DNA from 3 places in the Streptomyces sp. NPDC091287 genome. Region 3 is predicted to be linked to each of the others. Evidence: riboswitches for the same ligand, from Rfam matches in the RefSeq annotation. Region 3 holds a riboswitch; each other region holds the start of a gene.
What was found. Region 3 has a riboswitch for cobalamin ahead of metE (5-methyltetrahydropteroyltriglutamate--homocysteine S-methyltransferase). Riboswitches for the same ligand answer to the same signal wherever they lie in the genome.
Positions count from the first base shown of each region.

Region 1 (4,664 bases), on a different contig from region 3:
GACAGCGGCCGCCGACTGGTGGTGTTCGCCGAGAAGGCCGACGGCCCGGCGCCCTGGTACCGCAACTTCTACCGGTACGGGATGGAGACCCCGTTCGCCTTCCGGAGCCCCTCCGAGATGACGTGCGAACCCCACCGGGGCGGCACCGGGAAACAGCTCTTCCTGCTCAACCACTTCATCACGAACGCGGGAGGCAGCCGCCTGGACGCCGGCCGCGTCAACGCCCGCGACTGGGTCCTGGAGCGGACCCGTGCCTGCGAGGCGGAACGCGGCAGTCCGGTCACCTTCATCGCCGTCGACTACACGACGGTCGGCGACGCGCTCGGTGCGGTGAACGAACTGAACTCCCGCCGAACAGCAAGCGACTGACAGAGCATCAGTGACCGTAGCGACCCCGCCCGACGTGCCCGCCATCCGAAACCCCGGGGGAACCGCGAGGGGAGCGTGAGAGGCTACGTTCCCAGCGGCTCCCCACCGTGCGGACGGAGCCGGACCACTGCCGACAGATCGGGAAAACAGCGCCCATGACGCCTCCGAGCGACCCCGCACCGCACGGTGCCCCCGCCGCCGTTCCCGCCCCCGGCGACGGCAGCCGACAGCAGCGCGCGGGCCGTCTGCTGGCCGTGAGCGACCTGCACGCCGCGGTGACCGACAACCGGGCCATCGTGGAGTCTCTGCACCCGACGTCCGACGCGGACTGGCTGATCGTCGCCGGCGATGTGGCGGAGACGCCCGAAGACATCCGGTGGACGCTCGGACTCCTCGCGGAGCGCTTCGCCCACGTGATCTGGACCCCGGGCAACCACGAGCTGTGGACCCTGGCCAAGGACCCGGTCCAACTGCGCGGCCAGGCCCGCTACGACCACCTCGTCGAGCTGTGCCGGGACCTCGGAGTGACGACTCCGGAAGACCCGTTCCCGCTCTGGCCGGGCCCGGACGGACCGGTGGCGATCGCGCCGCTCTTCCTCCTGTACGACTACACCTTCCGCGCCCCGGGAACGCACACGAAGGAGGAGTCGCTGGCCGTCGCGCACGAGTCCGGCATCGTCTGCAACGACGAATACCTCCTGCACCCGGATCCCTATCCGACGCGGGACGACTGGTGCCGCGCCCGGGTCGCCGCGACCGGGCGCCGGCTCGCGGAGCACGACCCCGAGATACCCCTCGTCCTCGCCGGGCACTGGCCGCTGGTCCGGGAACCCACATCGGTGATGTGGTACCCGGAGTTCGCCCAGTGGTGCGGCACCGAGCTGACCGCCGACTGGCACCGCCGCTTCAACGTCACCGCCGTCGTCTACGGCCACCTCCACATCCCCCGTACGACCTGGTACGACGGGGTGCGCTTCGAGGAGGTCTCCATCGGCTACCCCAGGGAGTGGCGCGAGAGGGGGCACCCGCGCGGCCTGCTGCGGCAGATCCTCCCCTACGAGGGGCAACCCGCCCCGCCCGCCCGCACCGACGCCGAACCGTCCGCACAGCGGCGCACCCCCGGAGGCTCCTCGTGATCGAGCGACTGCTGCCCGCCGACGTCTCCTGTGCCGCCACCCGCGCGGAGACCGTCCCCGACGGAACCCTCTTCCCGGAGGAGGAGGCGCTGGTCGCCAAGAGCGTGGCCAAACGCAGGAACGACTTCTCGACGGCCCGCGCCTGCGCCCGGCGCGCCATGGCCGGACTCGGTCTGCCACCCGTGGCCGTGCTCCACGGTCACCGGGGACGACCGCTGTGGCCCGAGGGAATCGTCGGCAGCCTCACCCACTGCGACGGGTACCGGGCGGCCGCGCTGGCCCGCGCGAAGGGCGTGCTGTCGCTCGGCATCGACGCGGAACCGCACGCTCCGCTCCCCACCGGCGTACGGGAGTTGGTGACCCTGCCCGCCGAACGTGCGCGGATCGGTCCGCCTGCGCCGGAAGGCAAGGGCGAAATCCACTGGGACCGTGTCCTGTTCAGTGCCAAGGAGAGCGTGTTCAAGACCTGGTACCCGGTCACGGGAATCGAACTCGACTTCATCCAGGCAGATCTGACGTTCCAGCAGACGGGCGGCCGAGGCGACACGGGCGACACGCCTCAAGGGGGCACCGCTGCCGAGGGCACGTTCGCGGCGCGTCTGCTCCTCACGGACCCGGCCCTGCCGACGACGCTGCACGGGCAGTGGCGGATCGAGGACGGCATCGTCGCCACGGCCGTGCTGGTCCGGCCCGACTGGCGGGAGAGCGAGGGGGCGTGACGCCCGGCCGGCCGGGCTGTGTGGGGGCTGCGCAGTGGCGGACGGGGGCGTAGCGCAGTGGCGTTCAGCCGGTCGTGGGGGCGGTGAGCGGGCGGCCCAGCCCCACGTTCCACCGGCCCGACCGCCCGCTGAGTTCGGTCAGCGTCAGCGGGGCGACATCCAGCCGCCAGAACGCTTCCGCCGGCAGCCGCAGACCATGGACGACCGCCGCCCGGAGGACGGCGGCCTCGGCCACGGCCAGGAAGTCCGCGCCGGGTGCGTCCGGTCCGCCGAGGGAGTCCAGCCATCCTCCGATCCTCCCGATCAGGTCCCGCAGCGACTCGCCGCCGTGCGGGGCGGCCGAAGGATCACCGAGCCAGGCGGTCAGCCGGGCGGGCTCGGCGGCCGCCACATCGTCGAGGCGGCGGCCGGACCACCGCGCCAGATCCCAGCCGGCCAGCACCGGGTCGGTCCGCGCCGCCAGCCCGAGCGCCTCGGCGGTCTCGCGGCACCGCCCGGAGGGGCCGCTGAGCGCGAGTCCGGTCACCGGCACCGCGTCGGCCGCTGCCCGCGCGCGCTCCCGGCCGGACCGGTCCAGGGGAGCGTCGCCGTCGAAGCGGGCCTCCCGCAGCGCGGCGTTCATCGCCGGTGAGATCAACATCACCCGTACTGTCATGTCCCTGCCCTTACTTCTTCACCAGGGGCCCCAGGGCTGTCGCCCCACGCGATCCGTGCTCCGCGACCCCGCAGATTGGACCATGGCGGCGCCTGCCCGCAGGCGGTATGGTCGCGTCGACCATGACGAGGGTGCGACGGAAGCCCGGTGAGAATCCGGCACGGTCGCGCCACTGTGACCCCGCGTGCGCGGGGAAGTCAGACCCGGCACCTTCGTCCGAGGCACCACGACAGGGACGCGTGTTCCCACAGGAGGTTCTGCCATGGCGCAGTCCGCCGTTCCGGCAACAGGTACATCCACGATCGCCCCGATCTCGGCGAAGACCATTGCCCCGTGGGCGGTCTTCTTCGGCATCCTCATGCTCGTCCTGCTGTACTTCGTCGGCGCCGAACAGGGCGCCACAGCGCTCATCTCGGGCGAAGGCGTCCACGAGTGGGTTCACGACGGCCGTCACCTGCTCGGCTTCCCCTGCCACTGAGACACCTGAGCTACCAGGGAATCAGTGGACACGGGAAGCAAGAGAAAACAGGAAACCAACGTGAACTCCATATCTGTCAGGGCTCTGCTCGTGCGCGGCATGCTCGCGGGCCTGATCGCGGGCGCGTTCGCGCTCGCCGTGGCCTACTTCCTCGGTGAGTCCCAGGTGGACGCGGCCATCGCCCTCGAAGAGGCGCACAGCCACGACCACGGCGGTGGCGAGGAGTTGGTGAGCCGCACCATGCAGGCCACCGGCGGACTCGCCACCGGTGTTCTGGTCTTCGGCGTCGCCGTGGGCGGGATCGCCGCCCTCGTGTTCTGCTACGCACTGGGCCGCATCGGTGACTTCGGCCCCCGGGCCACCGCGGCGTTGATCGCGGGCGCCGCCCTGCTCACGGTCTACGTGGTGCCGTTCCTCAAATACCCGGCGAATCCGCCCGCCGTCGGCAACCCCGACACCATCGGCGAGCGCACCGCCCTGTTCTTCCTGATGGTCGCCCTCAGCGTGCTGCTGGCCGTCGCCGCCGTCATCATCGGCAGACGGCTCGCTCCTCGCCTGGGCAACTGGAACGCGACCGTGGCGGCCGCCGCCGGCTTCATCCTGCTGATCGGCCTCGCCTACGCCTTCCTGCCCTCCTTCGACGAAGTGGGCAAGGACTTCCCGGCCGGGCTGCTGTGGGAGTTCCGGCTCTCCACGCTCGCGGTGCAGGTGACGCTGTGGAGCGTCTTCGGCGTCGTCTTCGGGCGCCTCACCGAACGTCTCCTGTCGCCGGCCACCCCTGCCGCGACGCCCCGAACCGCGAGTGCGGTGAACTGAGTCCGACCGCACGCGCACATGCGGACGCACCAGTGCGCATGTACTGACGCGCACGAAGGAACCCGCCGGGTAAGCCCGGTTGAGCGCCCTGCTGCGGCAGGAGCACGGGGCGGGCCTGAGCACCGCCGAAGCAGCGCTGATGAAGGAGTGGCTCGACCGGGTGGCGAACGCCAGGCCGGACGGCTGAACCGAACCAAGGGCGCTGCCGGACCGTGTGGTCGTCGAGGGAGTCGGACATCGGGGCGTCAGGCGACAGACGTCATGGTGCCGGGTGCCGGGAATCTGGGGCAGAAGGCAGGAGGCAGGGCGCGGAGGTCGTCATGGTGCGGGGGAGGAGGCGTCGTGATCGCGGAGGCCGTCCTCCGTGCGGCGTGCCGCGTTGTCGACGATCCGTTCGAGGCTTTCCTGTACGTCGTGTTCCGTGCTCCCGTGCGGTGCGTACGCGGACACTGTGAGCACGAGGTCGCCGTTCCACAGGAGGAGGGTGCGGC
Region 1 is NZ_JBIVUV010000001.1:579,686-584,349, forward strand. Features, by position in the region: gene ACIQRW_RS02495 (hypothetical protein) at 1-369, shown strand, start outside; gene ACIQRW_RS02500 (metallophosphoesterase family protein) at 525-1,505, shown strand; gene ACIQRW_RS02505 (4'-phosphopantetheinyl transferase) at 1,502-2,224, shown strand; gene ACIQRW_RS02510 (histidine phosphatase family protein) at 2,289-2,879, opposite strand; adenosylcobalamin (AdoCbl) riboswitch at 3,004-3,096, shown strand; gene ACIQRW_RS02515 (CbtB-domain containing protein) at 3,142-3,357, shown strand; gene ACIQRW_RS02520 (CbtA family protein) at 3,418-4,173, shown strand; partial or broken gene ACIQRW_RS02525 (TetR/AcrR family transcriptional regulator) at 4,247-4,360, shown strand; gene ACIQRW_RS02530 (hypothetical protein) at 4,492-4,664, opposite strand, start outside.
Region 1: it holds a riboswitch for cobalamin, as region 3 does, so the genes downstream of both, ACIQRW_RS02515 (CbtB-domain containing protein) here and metE (5-methyltetrahydropteroyltriglutamate--homocysteine S-methyltransferase) in region 3, are expected to answer to the same signal.

Region 2 (4,664 bases), on a different contig from region 3:
CGATCCGGGTCGCCGGGCGTGAACGCAGGTAGTACGTCGTCTTCAGCCCCTGCTTCCAGGCGTACGCGTACATCGAGGAGAGCTTGCCGATCGTCGGCGTCTCCAGGAACAGGTTGAGCGACTGGCTCTGGTCGAGGAACGGCGTACGGGCCGCCGCCATGTCGATCAGGCCGCGCTGCGGGATCTCCCACGCCGTGCGGTACAGCGCCCGCACGTCCTCGGGGATCCAGGCGAAGCCCTGCACGGAGCCGCTCGCCTCGCGCAGCGCCTCGCGGGTGCGGGCGTCCCACACGCCGAGCTTCTTCAGCTCGTCCACCAGGTAGGCGTTGACCTGGAGGAACTCACCGCTGAGCGTCTCGCGCTTGAACAGGTTGGAGACCTGCGGCTCGATGCACTCGTACACCCCGGCGATCGAGGCGATCGTGGCGGTCGGGGCGATGGCCAGCAGCAGCGAGTTGCGCATGCCGGTCTTGGCGACCCGGGCGCGCAGGGTGTCCCAGCGCTCCGGCCAGTTCAGCTCGGTGTCGTAGTGGTCGGGGTGCAGCACCCCGCGCGCGGCCCGGGTCTCGGACCAGGCGGGCAGCGGGCCCCGGGGGGTCCCCCCTGAACCGGAGCCTGTCGGAGGCTCTTGGGGGCGCTCGGCGAGGTCGCAGGACGCCTCGTACGCGGCGAGCATGATCCGCTCGGAGATCTTCGTGGAGAGTGCGCGGGCCTCGGGGGAGTCGAACGGCAGGCGCAGCTGGAAGAAGACGTCCTGGAGGCCCATCGCGCCCAGGCCGACCGGACGCCAGCGGGAGTTGGAGCGCCCGGCCTGCTCGGTCGGGTAGAAGTTGATGTCGACGACCCGGTCGAGGAAGGTCACGGCGGTCCGCACGGTGGCGTCCAGCCGGTCCCAGTCGATCGAACCGTCCACCACGAACGCGCCGAGGTTGACCGAGCCCAGGTTGCAGACGGCCGTCTCGCCGTCGTCCGTGACTTCGAGGATCTCCGTGCACAGGTTGGAGGAGTGCACGACCCGGCCCGGCTCGGCGGTCTGGTTCGCGGTCCGGTTGGAGGCGTCCTTGAACGTCATCCAGCCCTGGCCGGTCTGCGCGAGGGTCCGCATCATCCGGCCGTACAGCTCACGCGCCGGAATCGTTCTGCGGGCCAGGCCCTTGGCCTCGGCCGCCCGGTAGGCCGCGTCGAACGCGTCGCCCCACAGGTCGACCAGCTCGGGCACATCGGCTGGGGAGAACAGCGACCACTCGGTGTCCGCGTCGACCCGGCGCATGAACTCGTCCGGGATCCAGTGCGCCAGGTTCAGGTTGTGCGTACGCCGCTGGTCCTCACCGGTGTTGTCGCGGAGCTCCAGGAACTCCTCGATGTCCGCGTGCCAGGTCTCCAGGTAGACCGCCGCCGCGCCCTTGCGCCGGCCGCCCTGGTTCACCGCCGCCACGGAGGCGTCCAGCGTCTTCAGGAACGGCACGATGCCGTTCGAGTGCCCGTTGGTGCCCCGGATCAGCGAACCCCGGGCGCGGATGCGGGAGTACGACAGACCGATGCCGCCCGCGTGCTTGGAGAGCCGCGCCACCTGGTGGTAGCGGTCGTAGATCGAGTCCAGCTCGTCCTTCGGCGAGTCCAGCAGGTAGCAGGAGGACATCTGCGGGTGCCGGGTGCCGGAGTTGAAGAGCGTGGGGGAGGAGGGGAGGTAGTCCAGCCGGCTCATCAGCCCGTACAGCGCGGCGACCTCGTCCAGCGCCCGCACCGACTCGTCCTCGGCGAGGCCCGCGGCCACGCGGAGCATGAAGTGCTGCGGGGTCTCGATGACCTGCCGGGTGATCGGGTGGCGCAGCAGGTAGCGGCTGTGCAGCGTCCGCAGACCGAAGTAGCCGAAGCGGTCGTCGGCGCCGTCCGCCAGGGCCTGTTCGACGAGCTTGTCGAGGGCGGCCGAGTGGAGCGCGACGAACGCGGCGGTGCGGTCGGCGATCAGGCCCTCGCGGTGGCCCACGGCGACCGAGGCGGAGAAGGACGTCGCGCCCTGGCCAGCGGCCTCGTCCGCGATCGTGCGGGTCAGCAGCCGGGCGGCCAGCCGGGAGTACGCCGGGTCCTCGGAGATGAGCCCCGCGGCGGCCTCGGTGGCCAGCGAGCGCAGCTCGGCCTCGTCGGAGCGGGCGTTGCGTCCGCGCAGCGCGGCCGCGGCGACCCGTCCGGGGTCGGTGTCGGGAAGATCGACGGTGAGGTCGGTCAGGGTCCGCAGCAAGGCGGTCCCGGGTCCGTCGTTCGTGCCTGCTCCGGACGTGGTGGAGGCAGCGGATGCGGTGGCTGAAACCGGATCGGCGGGCGCGATGGTCACTGGGCTTTCCCTCGCTCGGCAGGGGCCGGCGGCAGGCGGGGAAGCCGGGCAGCGCGAAACCCGGGGCAGGGCAGCACAGCTGACGGCGTCCACCGGCCTATCCGCGAGACCCGGACGTCTGGCGTCCGATTCGGTCGAGCCGGACGCGCTGTCGACAGGTCTTCGGACTTGCGGGTGTGCAAAAGCACACTGATCACACCGTTGCGGGACAGTTCCGGATTCGCACCGGATTCCCCTGCGGCGACAGCGAGGTCGAGCATACATGTGGGGGCCGCCGGATGAAGCGGCCCCCACATGTTGTGTCGCGACGATTTAACACGCCCCTCAGAAGGGCGCCTCCAGCTCCAGCCGGAAGGTCATGAGCCGTAGTCCCGGCACCGGTTCCCAGTCCCGTTCGGGGGTTCGTACGAAGCCGAGCCGACGGTAGATCCTATGGGCTCCGAGCATGGCCGGCTGCGTCGACAGCACGAGCGCCCGCACGCCCTCGGCGGACCGGGCGCGCTCGACGCACGCCCGCACGAGGGCCTCTCCCACGCCCCGCCCGCGTCCCTCGCGGGCCACGGCCAGCATCCGGAACTCGGCCTCGTCCGGACCGGCGATGTCGCGCCACGGGGTGCCGGGTGCGGCATAGGTCACACCGCCGAGCACCGCCCCGTGCGCGTCGAGCGCGACGAGGACCTCGGCCTCGGTCGCGCGTTGCTCCACCGCCCGCAACTTGAGCAGATACGGGTCCCGCGGGCCGTCCAGCAGACCGTCGCCGAGATACGCCTCGGCGATGATCCCGCCGAGGACGGCGTACTCGCCGGGCTCCGCCGCTCTGATCGTCAGATCCATCAGCCACTCGCTCCCACGTCAGCCACTCGCTCCCACGTCGTTGTTGGGCGCGCCGTCGCCCACCGGCGGCAGGTCCCCACGCTCGACCGGCCGCTGCCCGGGTGCCTCGTCGGCCGGCGGGAGCACCTGGTCCAGCTCGTGGTCGTCGGCGCGGTGGGCGGCCCGCGCCGCGGACCGCAGCGTCGCCCGGTCCACCTCTGCGGGCGCCCCGCTCACGGTGACCACGAGTCCGCCCTGCTCCCACGCGTACGCGTGGCCCGACTCCGTGGCCCGGTACCACTGTTCACCGTCCCGCTCGCACGTCTTCACGGGCTCCCGGCCGCCCTCGGGCGCGGGGTCCTTCGTACAGTCGGCCCCGGCGTGCGCCCGGCGCTCCACCCGCAGCTGGATCTGCCCGCCGTCGGGTGTGGTGTAGACGCTGCCGAACCCGTCGTCGCCGATCACCCCGACCGACTGGCGGGCCAGGGTGTACCCCGGGACTTCGGTCACCCATACGTGCTCCGCGACGGTCTGCACGGCCAGCGCCCGCGCCTCCAGCTCTGCCCGGTCGGGCGCCGGGGCCGCCGAGGCGCTCCGGTCCGCCGCCTCCGTGCCGGTCGCCACCTCGGTGCCGCAGCCCGTCGCCGCCGCCAGGGCCAACGCCAGCGCCAAGGTCGTGAGTACGGGACGGAGCCGGGGCGGCCGGGGATGCGATGTCATGGGCACATCCTTTCGTACGGTGAGGGCTCCGCGCACCGGGAAATCGAGCGGCGCCCGGGCTCGTGCGAGGGCGCGAAAAGAGGCCGCCGCGCCCCTGGAAGGGGTGCGGCGGCCCGATCTCCGGCCGGTGGTGCTCAGCAGCAGCGGAAGCCCTCGCGGGGATCCGCCTCGCGGGCGTCCGTGCGGCTGCGTTCGAAGGCGCGACGGGTCATCACCGGCGTGTCCGGATCGTGGGTCCTCGCGTGCGCCACATAGCGGTCGTACGTGGACTCGCCGGTCAGCTCACGGACGTACCAGCGGATCCGTCCGGCCACCCGTCGTACGTCCGCGACCGTCATGTCCGGCTCCCCGTCTCCGCCGCCTCCTTGCGGATGCCGCCCTCGGGGCCGACTCCGGCGGCGGCCAGTTCGGCCTTCTCCTCCTTGGTCGCGAAGAGCGAGGCCGGGGCGACGAGCCTGGACTCGACGTACGGCGTCTCGTGGAGCTTGACGCTCTCCGGGTCGCGGATGGCCTTGTAACAGACCCGCCCGGCGTCCACGAGCACCACGATGATGAGGAGCGCGAAGAGCGCGCTCAGCACCCCGTCGACGGTGGAGTTGGTGACGACGGTCCGCATGTCGTCCATGTTCTTCGCGGGGGCCAGCACCTCGCCCGCGTCGATGCCCGCCTGGTACTTGTCGCGCTGGGCGAAGAAGCCGATCTTGACGTCGTCGGAGAAGATCTTCTGCCAGCTCGCGGTGAGGGTGACCGCCACGTCCCAGGCGAGCGGGACCGCGGTGACCCAGGCCCACTTCAGGCG
Region 2 is NZ_JBIVUV010000011.1:231,242-235,905, forward strand. Features, by position in the region: gene ACIQRW_RS20560 (ribonucleoside-diphosphate reductase subunit alpha) at 1-2,332, opposite strand, end outside; cobalamin riboswitch at 2,468-2,604, opposite strand; gene ACIQRW_RS20565 (GNAT family N-acetyltransferase) at 2,657-3,166, opposite strand; gene ACIQRW_RS20570 (hypothetical protein) at 3,185-3,865, opposite strand; gene ACIQRW_RS20575 (YbdD/YjiX family protein) at 4,000-4,203, opposite strand; gene ACIQRW_RS20580 (carbon starvation CstA family protein) at 4,200-4,664, opposite strand, start outside.
Region 2: it holds a riboswitch for cobalamin, as region 3 does, so the genes downstream of both, ACIQRW_RS20560 (ribonucleoside-diphosphate reductase subunit alpha) here and metE (5-methyltetrahydropteroyltriglutamate--homocysteine S-methyltransferase) in region 3, are expected to answer to the same signal.

Region 3 (4,664 bases):
CCCGACCACCTGACGCTCGCCGCGGTGAAGGCCATGCGCCGGGCCGACGTCTTCTTCGTGCTGGGAAAGGGCAAGGAGAAGGACGCGCTGACCCGGCTGCGGCGGGACATCCTCGACGAACACCTCACCGGCCCCTACCGCGTCGTCGAGGCCGAGGACCCGTGGCGGGACCGCACCCAGCAGGACGCCGGGCGCTACACCTCGGCGGTGCACGACTGGCGCCACCGCCGCGCCGACATCTGCGAACGCCTGATCGTCGAGGAGCTCGCACCGGGACAGTGTGGAGCCTTCCTGGTGTGGGGCGACCCGTCCCTGTACGACAGCACCCTCGCGATCCTCGACGACATCCGAGGCCGCGGCACGGTGGAATTCGGCCACGAGGTGATCCCCGGCATCAGCAGCGTCTCCGCCCTCGCCGCCCGGCACCGCGTCACTCTGAACCGGGTCGGCCGCCCCATCCACATCACCCCCGGACGACGTCTCGCCCAGGGATTCCCCGAGGACTGCGACCTCGTCGTGATGCTCGACGGCCATGAGAGCTTCACGCATCTGACGGGCAGGGGGTGGTGGATCCACTGGGGCGCCTACATCGGGACCCCGGACGAGATCCTGGTCTCCGGCCCGCTCGACGAGGTGGCCGGCCGGATCAGCGGGCTGCGCGCGGAGGCCCGCGAACGGCACGGCTGGATCATGGACACCTATCTGCTGAGCCGAACGCCCGGCGCGGGCGGCGACTGACGGTCGATGACCGACGGGTCCACGTCGAGGCGCGGGCGGCGAGGGCCTCCGCACCTCGTCGTCGGACCGACAGGGGTGTCAGGGGTGTCAGCGCCGGGTCTCGTGCGCTCTGATCATGCCGAGCCCGTGCCCCAGGCTCGGGCATTCGGCGGTGAGGTCGTCGCCCCGCACCAGATAGTTGTGCACCCGGCCGTCGGCCGGTCGTTCGATCGCGCGATACAGCGTGCCGTTCACGGTGATCGTCCAGTCGTCGCCGTCCTGGGCCCACCCGACTGTCTTCTTCATCTGGCGTTTTCCGTTTCCTCGGTCGGCCTCGCCGCGGGTCGGCGGCCGTGTAGTGGGAAGAAGAACGGCTTGTGACGCTCGGTGGTTCCGCAGTCCCTACGCCATTCGGTTACATCTGTGTCACTGTCACGTCCAGTGGACGCGTCCGACCTGACTGGCGGTCAGCACGCGGCTGACGAACGGCCGAACGAGCGGAGAACGTGCGTGGCTCGGCGCGGTGTCCTGCCGCGACGGAGTCGACCCGGAGTCGGGGGGAGTACGCCGACCCGTGTCTCACGTCACCGTCCGAAGTGTGCACAACGGTGTGCGCGGGCCGGGCGTCCGCTTAGGCTGATCGGCGCAGCTGGTTCGCCCTGTCCGCCAGGCAGGGTGTCGTAAGAGGGAACCCGGTGGGAATCCGGGACTGCCCCGCAGCGGTGAGTGGGAACGACCGCCGTCATACGCACTGGGCCCGGCCGGGTCTGGGAAGCGACGGCCATTAGGTGTCTGCCCCGGCAGACGTGCCCGCGAGTCCGAAGACCTGCCCGTTGCCCGCACGCGACTGTTCGCGTGCGGAGATCTCGGTGACCTCGTGGGCGGGTCGGCGTAACCATCCGGCGGACGGACACGGTTCCCCGTGTCCCGGTCTCCGCCCGATGCGTCACCCCTTCGCGTCCGCGTCCCGTCCCGGGATCTGTCCCGCAGACACGCTCGCGAAGGAGAGTCACGTGACAGCGAAGCCCGCAGCCGCGGCAGCACGGGCCACCGTGTACGGCTACCCCCGCCAGGGTCGCAACCGTGAACTGAAGAAGGCCATCGAGGGCTACTGGAAGGGCCGCGTCGACGCTGACGCCCTCCGGGAGACCGCCGCCGAGCTCCGCAGGGGAACCTGGCAGCAGCTCGCCGAGGCCGGAGTCCACGAGGTGCCGACCGGTGATTTCTCGTACTACGACCACGTCCTGGACACCAGCGTCATGGTCGGTGCCGTCCCCGAGCGGCACCGTGAAGCCGTCGACGCCGACGCCCTCGACGGCTACTTCGCCATGGCCCGCGGTACGCAGGACGTCGCCCCGCTGGAGATGACGAAGTGGTTCGACACCAACTACCACTATCTGGTGGCTGAGTTGGGGCCCGACACGGTGTTCACCGCCGACTCCGCCAAGCAGGTCGCGGAGTTCCAGGAGGCACTCGCCCTCGGTCTGACGCCCCGGCCGGTGCTGGTCGGACCCATCACCTACCTCCTGCTCGCCAAGGCGGCCCCCGGGGTGGCGGCGGACTTCGAGCCGCTGACCCTGCTGGACCGGCTGCTGCCCGTGTACGCCGAGGTCCTCGCCGACCTGCGCGCGGCGGGCGCCACATGGGTGCAGCTCGACGAACCCGCACTCGTCCAGGACCGCACCCCGGGCGAGCTGAACGCCGCCGCCCGCGCCTACCGCGAGCTCGGCGGACTCGCCGACCGGCCCCAACTGCTGGTCGCCTCCTACTTCGGGCGGCTCGGCGAAGCGCTCGCGGTCCTGGCCAAGGCCCCCGTCGACGGGCTGGCCCTGGACTTCACCGAGTCCGGCGCGGGGAACCTCGACGACCTCGCGGCGGCCGGCGGACTGCCCGGCAAGCGCCTGGTCGCCGGTGTCGTGAACGGCCGCAACGTCTGGATCAACGACTACGAGAAGTCACTCGCCACCCTCGGCACCCTCCTCGGCCTCGCCGACCGGGTCGACGTCTCCGCCTCCTGCTCGCTGCTGCACGTCCCGCTGGACGCGGACGCCGAGCACGGAATCGACCCGGGGATCGCCCGCTGGCTCGCCTTCGCCCGGCAGAAGACCGAGGAGATCGTCGTCCTGGCCCGCGGACTGGGCGGCGGCACGGACACCATCGCGGCCGAACTCGCCGTCAACCGAGCCGATCTGGCCTCCCGCACCGACGCCGCGCTCACCCGCGACCCGGCCGTCCGCGCCCGCACGGCGGCCGTCACCGACGCGGACGGCCGCCGTTCCCAGCCGTACCCGGAACGTGCCGCCGCCCAACGCGCCCACCTCGGGCTGCCGCTGCTGCCGACGACCACCATCGGCTCGTTCCCGCAGACCACCGAAGTGCGCACCGCGCGCGCCGACCTGCGGGCGGGGCGGATCGACGAGGCCGGCTACGAGGAGCGCATCAAGGAGGAGATCCGCGAGGTCCTCTCCTTCCAGGAGAAGGCCGGATTGGACGTCCTGGTGCACGGCGAGCCCGAACGCAACGACATGGTCCAGTACTTCGCCGAGCAGCTCACCGGTTACCTCGCCACCCAGCACGGCTGGGTGCAGTCCTACGGCACCCGATACGTCCGGCCGCCGGTCCTCGCGGGCGACATCTCGCGCCCCGAGCCGATGACGGTGCGCTGGACGACGTACGCGCAGTCGCTGACCGCACGCCCCGTCAAGGGCATGCTCACCGGCCCGGTCACCATGCTCGCCTGGTCCTTCGTCCGCGACGACCAGCCGCTCGGCGACACCGCCCGCCAGGTGGCCCTCGCCCTGCGTGACGAGGTGAACGACCTGGAGGCGACCGGCACTTCGGTGATCCAGGTCGACGAGCCCGCGCTGCGCGAGACACTGCCGCTGCGGGCGGCCGGGCACGCCGCGTACCTGGAGTGGGCGACGGAGTCCTTCCGGCTCGCCACCTCCGGGGTGCGGCCGGACACCCAGATCCACACCCACATGTGCTACGCGGAGTTCGGCGACATCGTCCAGGCCATCGACGACCTCGACGCCGACGTCATCAGCCTGGAGGCGGCCCGCTCCCATATGCAGGTCGCCCGCGAACTGGCTGCCCACGGCTACCCCCGCGAGGCGGGACCCGGCGTCTACGACATCCACTCCCCGCGCGTCCCCAGCGCGGAGGAGGCGGCGGCCCTGTTGCGCAAGGGACTTGAGGCCATCCCCGCCGAGCGCCTGTGGGTGAACCCCGACTGCGGCCTGAAGACCCGCGGGTGGCCCGAGACCCGGGCCTCCCTGGAGAACCTGGTCGCCGCCGCGCGGGAGATCCGCGCGGAGCTGCCCACCGGAGCGGCGTGATCAAGGCCCGGTGCGGGAGCGGTCACCACCGCTCCCGCAGCGGGCCCTGCCCGTACGGCTCCGGAGAGGGCACCCTCGGCCGGGACCTGGCTCGACGTGGCTGCGCAGGCAGGCAGGGCGCCGCCGCACTCGCACCGGCATGGGCCGTCGGCTCCGTCCCGACTACGCTCGGGGGAACGGTAGTTCGGACGCCGGTGGATCGCCCCGTACGGCGGGAACGCATTCTTTGGCACGGCTGGAGTTAGGTTAGCCTAACCGGCGAATACCCGGTTGTGGATCTTTCCGTGACCGGTGCCGCCCCGCGCGCGGGGCGGCACACCCGCACGACCGCCGCGCACTCCGACCGAAGGACTTCGCCATGTTGCGTGCTCAGGGCCTGCCGTCCTGCGAACTCCCCGTGGAGCGTGGGGTGTGAGCGACGGTACGCAGCCGGCTCCCGGCCCGGTAGGTCCGCGGGAAGGTCTTGTCGCGGGCGGTGCGCACGGGCCAGGCCGGCTACGGGCCCTCACCGCGATCGTCCTGGACGCGCTGGAGAAGGCGGCCCCGGCCCGGGGCGGCCCGCTGCCCGCCGGAGGACCCGAGGCCGTGGCCCTGAACACCCTCGCCCTC
Region 3 is NZ_JBIVUV010000004.1:2,892-7,555, reverse strand. Features, by position in the region: gene cobF (precorrin-6A synthase (deacetylating)) at 1-738, shown strand, start outside; gene ACIQRW_RS06650 (hypothetical protein) at 826-1,023, opposite strand; cobalamin riboswitch at 1,351-1,566, shown strand; gene metE (5-methyltetrahydropteroyltriglutamate--homocysteine S-methyltransferase) at 1,731-4,055, shown strand; gene ACIQRW_RS06640 (pyridoxal phosphate-dependent decarboxylase family protein) at 4,467-4,664, shown strand, end outside.